One region of the Desulfosporomusa polytropa genome, then DNA from elsewhere that is predicted to be linked to it. Evidence: riboswitches for the same ligand, from Rfam matches in the RefSeq annotation. Region 1 holds a riboswitch; each other region holds the start of a gene.
What was found. Region 1 has a riboswitch for cobalamin ahead of ACZ449_RS26655 (ABC transporter substrate-binding protein). Riboswitches for the same ligand answer to the same signal wherever they lie in the genome.
Positions count from the first base shown of each region.

Region 1 (2,205 bases):
ATTTTCATTAAGCTGTCATAATCATTGATGGCAGTCGTATTGGCCGCAAACACGACATCATAGGCAGGTTCAGATGGGAAATCGAGCCAATCTGCCTGCTGCGGCTCAATCCGGCATGTAAGCCCTTCATGTATGGCCTCGGATTTCAACATCGCCAGCATTTGGTCGGCTGTGTCCAAGCCGGTAACTTGTCTGACCTTGGAAGCCAGGGGCAATGTATAGGTACCGGCACCGCAGCCTATATCCAGTACGGTGCTGAAGGGGCTGATCACCTTGTCGGCCACAAGACCTTCAACAATGGTATTATAAATAGAACGGCTCTGGCGGTTGCGCAGTGCATGTTCTTCGGCGAATGAATTCCAGAATTGTTGCCAGCCCTGTTTATTGCTATAACTGGGAGCATAATTAGAGGTATCTCGTACCTCCTGCCAGGCAGCTGTCCAAAACTTAGTATTACACATATATTTTCACCTTCCTGAAATGCAATTAATAAAAAAGGCATGAACATCCAAGGTAGCATTTCCTCAGGTTTCATACCGGAATTTCGAATCTTCATGATTCAGAATAGCTACTTTAACTATAAATTGTTTCGACATAATTGTCAATTATAGTTATTGTTCAGATGAAAAGGAAAAGACATAGAACTTGACAAGTATTTTCACAAAGGTATATACTGAATATGGAAAATAAAATATTTGAGGTAGGTGCCCAACTGGGCTTAATAGGGAAGACCGGTTAAAAGCCGGCGCGGTCCCGCCACTGTAACGGGGAGCAAGCTTAAGATACGCCACTGGGATGTATTTCCTGGGAAGGTTTAAGCAAGCAATGATCCGGAGTCAGGAGAACTGCCTGTCTGACAATCACCGTTTGTTACCCACGAGGTTTGGGGAGGGGATTACAGTAGGCGTTTTGTCGACTAGCTGATTCACTCCTGGTTTTTGACACCAGGAGTTTTTTATTAGCATTAGCTTACTGTTTGTTTATTACTCCCGACTTTACGTGGTCGGGAGTTTTGCTATGTGTATCCATTTTTTCTCAATAAGCAGGATAAATAACACGGTTGCACTGCTTTGGCGGCAATGATGCTGCACAGTATCTGCTGAAGAGACAACCTACAGGAGATGAAGCTATGACAATGGTAAACCTAGCTAAGCGGTCATTCCTTCGACTGAGTATGCTTGTGGTTTTAGGACTGCTGCTAGTATTCACAGGTGGTTGTGCCGAAAAAAATAATAGTAGTTCGCCTCCAGGCGAAAGTGCAGCCAGTTCTGGGGGTTACGAAGTAGTAGATAGTACTGGCTATGTATTGAAACTTCCGCAAAAACCCCAGAAGATTGTGTCGCTTTCTATTAGCACTGATGAGATTCTTATGGCTCTGGTAGTCAAAGAGCGTATTGCGGCCTTGACGCAGTTGTCTGGTAACAGTGGCGTATCGAATATTGTTGAACAAGGCCAAGCGATTCCTAAAAAAATACAGGCCAATGCCGAAAGCGTTATTGCGCTTCAGCCAGACCTTGTAATTATTCCAGACTGGCTGCCGCCAGCGCTAAGCCAAACACTCAGGGAGGTAGGCATTCCGGTCTATGTCTATAAAACCGCAACCACCATTGCCGAAGTCAAACAATCGATTACAACAATGGCTCATGTTGTTGGCGAAGAACAAGCCGGTGAACGGTTGGTAGCCGAGATGGAAATTCAACTGGCACAAGTTAAGGAGAAAGTACGGCAAGTTCCTGCAGGCAGTCAGCCGGTAGTTATCCGGTTTTCCTTGATGGGTGACGGCGGTGGACAAGGCAGTACTTTTGAAGATATTTGTCGTCAGGCCGGGGTATTAGAAGGTGCGGCGTTGGCTGGACTGCATAGTGATGAAGTATTGTCCAAAGAACAAATTGTCAGTGTTAATCCAGATGTAATATTGCTGCCTGTCTGGGATTATAGTGGCAAAACAGATACGAAGAAGTTCGCAGAGGATGTACAGAATGATCCGGCATTGCAGTCGGTAAAAGCTGTTCGCAATAAAAAAATGATTGCTGTGCCTGACAGACACTTAACTTCTACTTCGCAGTACATTGTGTATGGCGTACAGGACGTAGCTCGGGCTGCTTATCCGCAGTATTTTTAGGTCAGAAAAAATGAAGTGTACGAGGAGCAGTAGCATGAAACTTTGTACCTTATCTACTGGCGATATTGTTTACCAGTATTATA
Region 1 is NZ_AP042400.1:5,304,861-5,307,065, forward strand. Features, by position in the region: gene ACZ449_RS26650 (SAM-dependent methyltransferase) at 1-461, opposite strand, end outside; cobalamin riboswitch at 686-867, shown strand; gene ACZ449_RS26655 (ABC transporter substrate-binding protein) at 1,130-2,122, shown strand; gene ACZ449_RS26660 (adenosylcobinamide amidohydrolase) at 2,157-2,205, shown strand, end outside.

Region 2 (2,205 bases), 1.7 Mb from region 1:
AAGCTTTTTGTAAACTGATCAGAAATTCTTGTTGTTTTAACTTTTGTTGCATATAGGCTACCACTATCTTGCTGATATAAATCATCATACATATTAGTGCTAATTGAAAATTGATTGGTGGTACTGTCGTCAAAGCGAGTATTATAAATCAATTTTCCATTATAATTATCTGTTCTACCAGATTTAAATCGTTTATCCCACAAAGACATAAATTTATAATCAGCTTTATAAGTATCATATGTTAAGGTCAAATCTGATTTATCGCCAAACTCTTTTGTAAGTTTAAAGCTTGTCGTATCGGCATTCAAAGCTGTCGGTGTCGTAACTCCTTTGCCATCTTTAAAGTCGCCCAGCAAATTCTTTTGTGCAAAAACCCGCCAGGACCAGTCATCTTGACGGCCTTCATTCATAAATGAATAAGTTTCGGCACTGTAGCTTCCACCTTCCACCTTTAATTTAGATTTGTTTCCATCTACTTTTTTGGTAATAATATTGATAACCCCGCCTTTGGCGTCAGATCCGTACAAGGTAGAAGCAGAACCTTTCAACACTTCAATTCGTTCAATATTATCTAAGTTGTTAAACATGGTTGCAGAGAACTTTGCACCTGCGGAATTAACTTTTACACCATCAACTAAAACAACAACTTCTTCCGCACCATTAATTCTTAGTCCATTACTGCTATTATACCCAGCCAAACTGTAGTTGCTAATACTAACACCTGGCACTTCTCTCAATGCATCTGATAAATTTGTATAATGCTTTTTTTCTATGTCTTTACTTGTAATAACAGTAATATTGGCATTCGCATCAAATTCTTTTACTGGTGTTTTCGTTGCTGTTACGACCACTTCATCAAAAAAGTATTCTTTTGATTCTTCCGCGTGCACTGTACCACTCCAAACGAAACTTGCAGAAAGTGTAATTGCAGAAACCATTGCCAATGTCGCTTTTTTCTTTGAAATTTTTTTCATCAACATAACTCCCTTATTTTTATTTTCACTCTTTGCATTAATAAATATTAAAAAGCCTTTCTCAACGCTCGAGAAAGGCTTTTTAGTATTACCAATATGTTAAACTTGCCACTGATTCCATGACAAAATAAACATTGTTAATGTCCTAAATTACCATCCCATCGCTCGTAGGATTTTTGGCAAATGAAAAATAGGCAGTTCTCCTGGCTCTGGATCATTGCTCGTCCACGCCTTCCCAAGATATCTCTCAGTGACATTTTGTGGATTTGCTTCCCCATTACAGTGGCGGGACCGCATCGGCACTTCACCGATTTCCCTATTAAGCCCTTTCGGGCACCTATTTTCTCTTAAATATTCAATTAAAACATATAATCATTCAGAATAAAAATTTCACTTTACTTAATAAGATAAACTATATACTGCTCATACAGTCAAGCCTTTTTATAAAATAGACTTTATTCCTGTTTATCTGGAGACTGGGTTTAAATAGACCATTGTCTGAAAGTTTTCTATGATCTCTGCCAACAAATACTTCCAGCCTAAGATTCCGGCATAAGGTCTTTCATATACAGTGACCCCCTGCATTGGTAATAATAAGTTCTTAAAAATAACTTGCTGGTAATGTCCTATTTCAAGTCTGCTCTGGACATTACCAAAAACCAAATCAATACTTTGCTCATCATCAATCTCTAATTTATCAAAATGCAACCATTTTTTTACTCCTTCAATCTTTGGATAACTCTGCTCCGCCGGTCCTTGTATGCGCAAAAAAATTTGTGCTAAGTCGGGAAACTCTTTTTGCAACGCTTTTGCTATTCCATAGGCATGGCCATAAGTAAGTTCCATGTAGACATTTCCAAAAGTTATGTTTTTATTATTTCCCTTCATTTGAAAAATTGCCTCATCAATTTTTTCTTGATTAATTGCAACTTCTGCTTCTAATTGTTGCAAATCAACATTTATCCCCAATTTTGATGCGATTCCCTTCAGCCATGCAAGTGAACATTGCATGCCATAGGGAATTGGCGCAATAAAAAATTCCTGTCCAAGTTGTTCCTGCAATAATTCTGCTAAAGAAACTCCTAATTCCGGATGTAAAACCAGATTAAAGGCTGCTAACGGTATTTTTTTTATTTCCTCTATTGGCACTCCGTCAGCGCCTAAGCAAACTCCTACCTCAATGCCTGCAATGCGGAGCATTCTTTTCACTTCTTCCAAATCACCTTTCCAA
Region 2 is NZ_AP042400.1:1,402,412-1,404,616, reverse strand. Features, by position in the region: gene ACZ449_RS08430 (TonB-dependent receptor plug domain-containing protein) at 1-974, opposite strand, end outside; cobalamin riboswitch at 1,151-1,330, opposite strand; gene ACZ449_RS08425 (nitrogenase component 1) at 1,440-2,205, opposite strand, start outside.
Region 2: it holds a riboswitch for cobalamin, as region 1 does, so the genes downstream of both, ACZ449_RS08430 (TonB-dependent receptor plug domain-containing protein) here and ACZ449_RS26655 (ABC transporter substrate-binding protein) in region 1, are expected to answer to the same signal.

Region 3 (2,205 bases), 1.6 Mb from region 1:
GACCAATATATAATATATCGAATAATCCCAACAAAATCAGGGGGTTCGCAAATTATGCGAATCTTTTTTTATGTATCAAAATTTATAATTTTTGGGAGTGGCGGAGGCATTATAAAACAAGGGGTGCTAAGTACAAAACCCGGTACAGGTGGTCGTCATACGACGTTTTGCCGCTAGCGCTTACTCCCGCAACTCCCCGGCCTTTGCCGGAAAAAGCGTTCCGCAGGAGAAAAGCCGGGCGGTATTCCGTAAAAAAATCCGTACTGTCTGAGCGTAACGAGTTTACGGATTTTAGGAATACCGCCTGGCTTTTCAGCTTTTGGAGGCTTGGGGCCTAGACCTTTTGTTACTTTTGGGGCAATGCCAAAAGTAAAAGGCCCTCACCTTGTATTCGATTGACCAACTATCTAAATTAAAAGGCCGCGCTAGCGGTTTTCTTATATCTGAAGCGAGGTTCGGGGGACTAAAAGAAATCGAGTCTTTATAGTTATACAAATTGCCATCGATTGACAAACAAGACTCAAAGAGTTTATACTGATTTTATAAAATTTAATATATATGAGTTAGGTGCCCTACGGGGCTTAATAGGGAAGTCCGGTTAAATGCCGGCGCGGTCCCGCCACTGTAACGGGGAGCAAGCTTAAGATGTGCCACTGGAACGATTAGTTCTGGGAAGGGTTAAGCAAGCTATGATCCGAAGCCAGGAGAACTGCCTAGCTGACAATCACCGTTTTTACCCACGCGGTATGGGGAGGGGATTACAGTAGGCGTTTTGGGGTTATTCCTGCGTCGGCTTTGTGATTCACTCCTGGTATATTGATGCCAGGAGTTTTTATGTGCCATACTGTATTCTTGCTCCCGATCTAGCAAAGGTTGGGAGTTTTTGTTTAACGGCAAGAAAGTACTAGTATCCCTAACTGAGTAAATGAGGAGAGGTGTCTTGTTGTGACTCTATCGCAAGCTAAAAAAAATTTACAAACGGTTTTGTCACCATGGACAAAGCGAGAGGACTGTACCCTTTATCTGGCTATTTTATCCCATCAATTCAATCATATATTTCAACACTCAGAGAGAGTGGCTCACTATGCTGTTTTGCTGGCAAAAGCGATTGGGTGTAGTGCTGATGAAATATCCACTATTGGGGCGGCGGCAATGTTGCATGATATCGGTAAAATCAATGTACCAATCAAAGTGTTATATAAGCAAGGGGTTTACACCGAGAATGACAGAGCTGAAATGGAACGTCATTCTGTATACGGCTACCAAATGTTGCTGCGCTCAAAAGATTTACGCGAACTTGCTACGATCGTGCTTTGCCATCATGAGCGCTACGATGGTAGCGGCTACCCAAAAGGATTACAAAAGCTGGAGATACCGTTAGCAGCGCGAATCATTCATATTGCTGAGGCATTTGATGTTATGACAACAATTCAAAATTATCAGCAACTAAAAAAGGGAGAGCAAGCGTTGGCTGAATTAGAGCATCTGGCAGGTAGTCAGTTTGATGAAACATTGGTAAAAGCCTTTATTGGTGCGAAGACTGAGATTATTGCTGAAATTAAGACGGAAATAACAGTGACAACTAGCCAAGAAGAGCGGCAGCCGGTGTTATCCACCAATGGTATTATGTGTTATATGCAGAATATAGCGAATTTAGGGATTATCTGTTTGGATAAATATAATACAGTGGTTTTTTGTAATTCTTATGCAGAAGAGATGCGCCAATTACCAGTAGGGTCACTGTTAGGTAAGAATTTTTTGGATTGCTATCCGCGGCATCGGCACAAAATTTTAGAGGGCAAGCTGACTCAACTGCGGACGGGTGAAAAAAATGAGTGGTATCGCCTTATGGGGCGTGGCAGTAAATTTATCGAAAATAGGTACTCACGGGTCATTGATGAGCAGGGTAATTTCGTGGGCACAGTGTTGGTTACTATTGATGTCACTGAACGGGAAGTAGTTTCCCGTAGTTTAAGTGCGGCTCTGGAAAGGCAGGCTGCTTTGTATCAAGCAGCCCAGATAATTACATCTGCTCTCAGTATTGATGAAGTGCTAGAGGGCATTTTAAGAATAATAAAAAGGAGCATAGTAGTGAATCAGGCAACTATATATTTGCTCCATGAAAAAGACAAGGATACCTCGGGTGGATATGAAAAAAATAGTAAAAGCAATGCGTCTATATTCGGACAAGACTGTCACAACGCA
Region 3 is NZ_AP042400.1:1,301,664-1,303,868, forward strand. Features, by position in the region: tRNA gene ACZ449_RS08080 (tRNA-Pro) at 1-5, shown strand, start outside; cobalamin riboswitch at 549-731, shown strand; gene ACZ449_RS08085 (diguanylate cyclase) at 946-2,205, shown strand, end outside.
Region 3: it holds a riboswitch for cobalamin, as region 1 does, so the genes downstream of both, ACZ449_RS08085 (diguanylate cyclase) here and ACZ449_RS26655 (ABC transporter substrate-binding protein) in region 1, are expected to answer to the same signal.

Region 4 (2,205 bases), 1.7 Mb from region 1:
TGAGATCGAAAACGCTGGTATTGATCGTCAAAGCGCACTAAAACTTTTAGTGGACAAGCAAAAAATTGTTCTCATGGCTACTCATGATCCCATTTTAGCGCTGATGGGTAATAGGCGCTTGGTTATCAATAACGGCAAAATTAGTAAGATACTAACTACTACGGAGAGCGAACGGCGCAATCTTACAATTTTAGAAAAACTTGACCAACAGTTAACCAATGTCAGAAATGCACTCCGTTACGGTGAAAGTATTGATAGGCTGCCCGAGACTCTTATCGGTCTTGGGGAGAGAAAGTGATTAAAAAGGATATGCGTACCCTATAGGAAGGTCGCCCTAATTGTTACCAACATTTATGAAATATTCTTGACAATACTTGACACGAAGTTATATTATTATACTGATATAATAACTACATACTGTTGAGCCAGGTGCCCTGAGGGGCTTAATAGGGAAGACCGGTTGAATGCCGGCGCGGTCCCGCCACTGTAATGGGGAGTAAACCCAAGGTATACCACTGAGATGCAAAGGTGTCTTGGGAAGGTTTGGGTGAACTACGATCCAGAGCCAGGAGAACTGCCTGTCTGTCAATCACCGTTATTTACTCACGAGCGATGAGGAGGGGATTATAGAGAACGCTTTTGGCCGCTATAGTAAGCTGGTTACTGGCATCGATAGCTCTATTTAGATTCAAAGCCCTTTCCGTATGCCGGAAAGGGCTTTATTAGGTTTTGCTACTATTGTTTGTGAGGGGAGGAAGACAATGAAAAAATGGTTACAAGGGCTGTTGGTGGTTATTATTTTTTGGAGTGGTGCTATTCCCTGTTTTGGCAGTGAACAGATACCTGTTTCTACCTTATCAACCGGGGATAAGGTGTATAGGCAGGGTACCAGTCTTATTGTGGCTTTCAGCGCTCCACGGGATGTATTGAGCACTTCACAGGTAAATGGCGGTTTCCGGCATGATCTTAAGGCAGTGTTTAACCATGACATGAAAAGTGCTATTGGTGTAACGGGCGCAAACTACCCCCAATATATGCAGCAAGTGGCCGGGCAGCTGGGATTGAATCCCGGCAGGGTGACCAGCATGGGCACGGCTGCTTCTATGGAGAATGTTGCTATACAGTCTGAAAACTATCAATCGCTTACCGTAACCGCCATTGCTACAGGCGGTGTGGAAGGTAACGGCGGGCGGGTAGGCGACCCGGCCGCGTATTTTACTCCTGGCAAAAAGCCGGCAGCATATAAACCAGGGACTATTAATATTATGTTGGTCATTGACGCCGACCTTCCCGCCGGTACTATGGCCAGAGCGCTCGTGACTTGCACCGAGGCTAAAACAGCTGCCTTGCAGGAACTGGTAGCCGGCAGCCGGTTTTCGACCGGATTGGCCACCGGCTCAGGGACGGATCAGACTATGGTGATTACTAACCCCGGTTCGCCTCTCTATCTGGAAGACGCAGGCAAACATGCCAAACTGGGTGAACTAATCGGCCGCACTGTCAAACAAGCTGTCAAGGACGCCTTGCTGCGGCAGAGCGGTTTATCCCCGCAAAAACAGCATAGTATGCTGCGGCGCATGAACCGCTTCGGCGTAACCGAGAACAGCCTGTACCAACAGTATCAGGAAGAGTACGGGACAATTGACAAACAGCGTTTCTTAGCATCCCTGCGCCAACTGGAAAAAGAGCCGGCTCTGGTGACCGGTACGTCGCTATATGTTCACCTGCTGGATCAAAATCAGTGGCAATTGCTGAGTACAGATGAACTGGCTAGGGCCGGCAATGATCTGCTCTTACTAACCGCGGGAAAGTATCAGGTTTTATCCCCCGCAGTAGCTACCGGCGAAATGACGGCTGATGTCCGGGCATGGTCGGCGCTGGTTGTGAAGATTGTGGCGGACCGGATCGGACAGGTGCGTAGCGGTGAAGCGTTGCCGCCCGTTGTTTCACCGCAGGATATACAACGTTCAGCCGATCAATTCACCGAATCCATGCTTACTGGCATTAACGAGAGTGATTACACAAGCTTTTCGGCAAACTTCGATCAGAAAATGAAAAGTAGTTTGCCGGAATCTCAGTTCCGGCTGCTTAGCCAGTCGGTTAAACAAAAACTTGGCAATTATGTTTCTAAAGAGCTGGTTACTACCGAAACTAGAGAACCGTTCACCATTTTTACTTACAAAGTGAAGTTTGTGAAAGAAGCAT
Region 4 is NZ_AP042400.1:1,373,425-1,375,629, forward strand. Features, by position in the region: gene ACZ449_RS08325 (ATP-binding cassette domain-containing protein) at 1-298, shown strand, start outside; cobalamin riboswitch at 411-596, shown strand; gene ACZ449_RS08330 (adenosylcobinamide amidohydrolase) at 762-2,205, shown strand, end outside.
Region 4: it holds a riboswitch for cobalamin, as region 1 does, so the genes downstream of both, ACZ449_RS08330 (adenosylcobinamide amidohydrolase) here and ACZ449_RS26655 (ABC transporter substrate-binding protein) in region 1, are expected to answer to the same signal.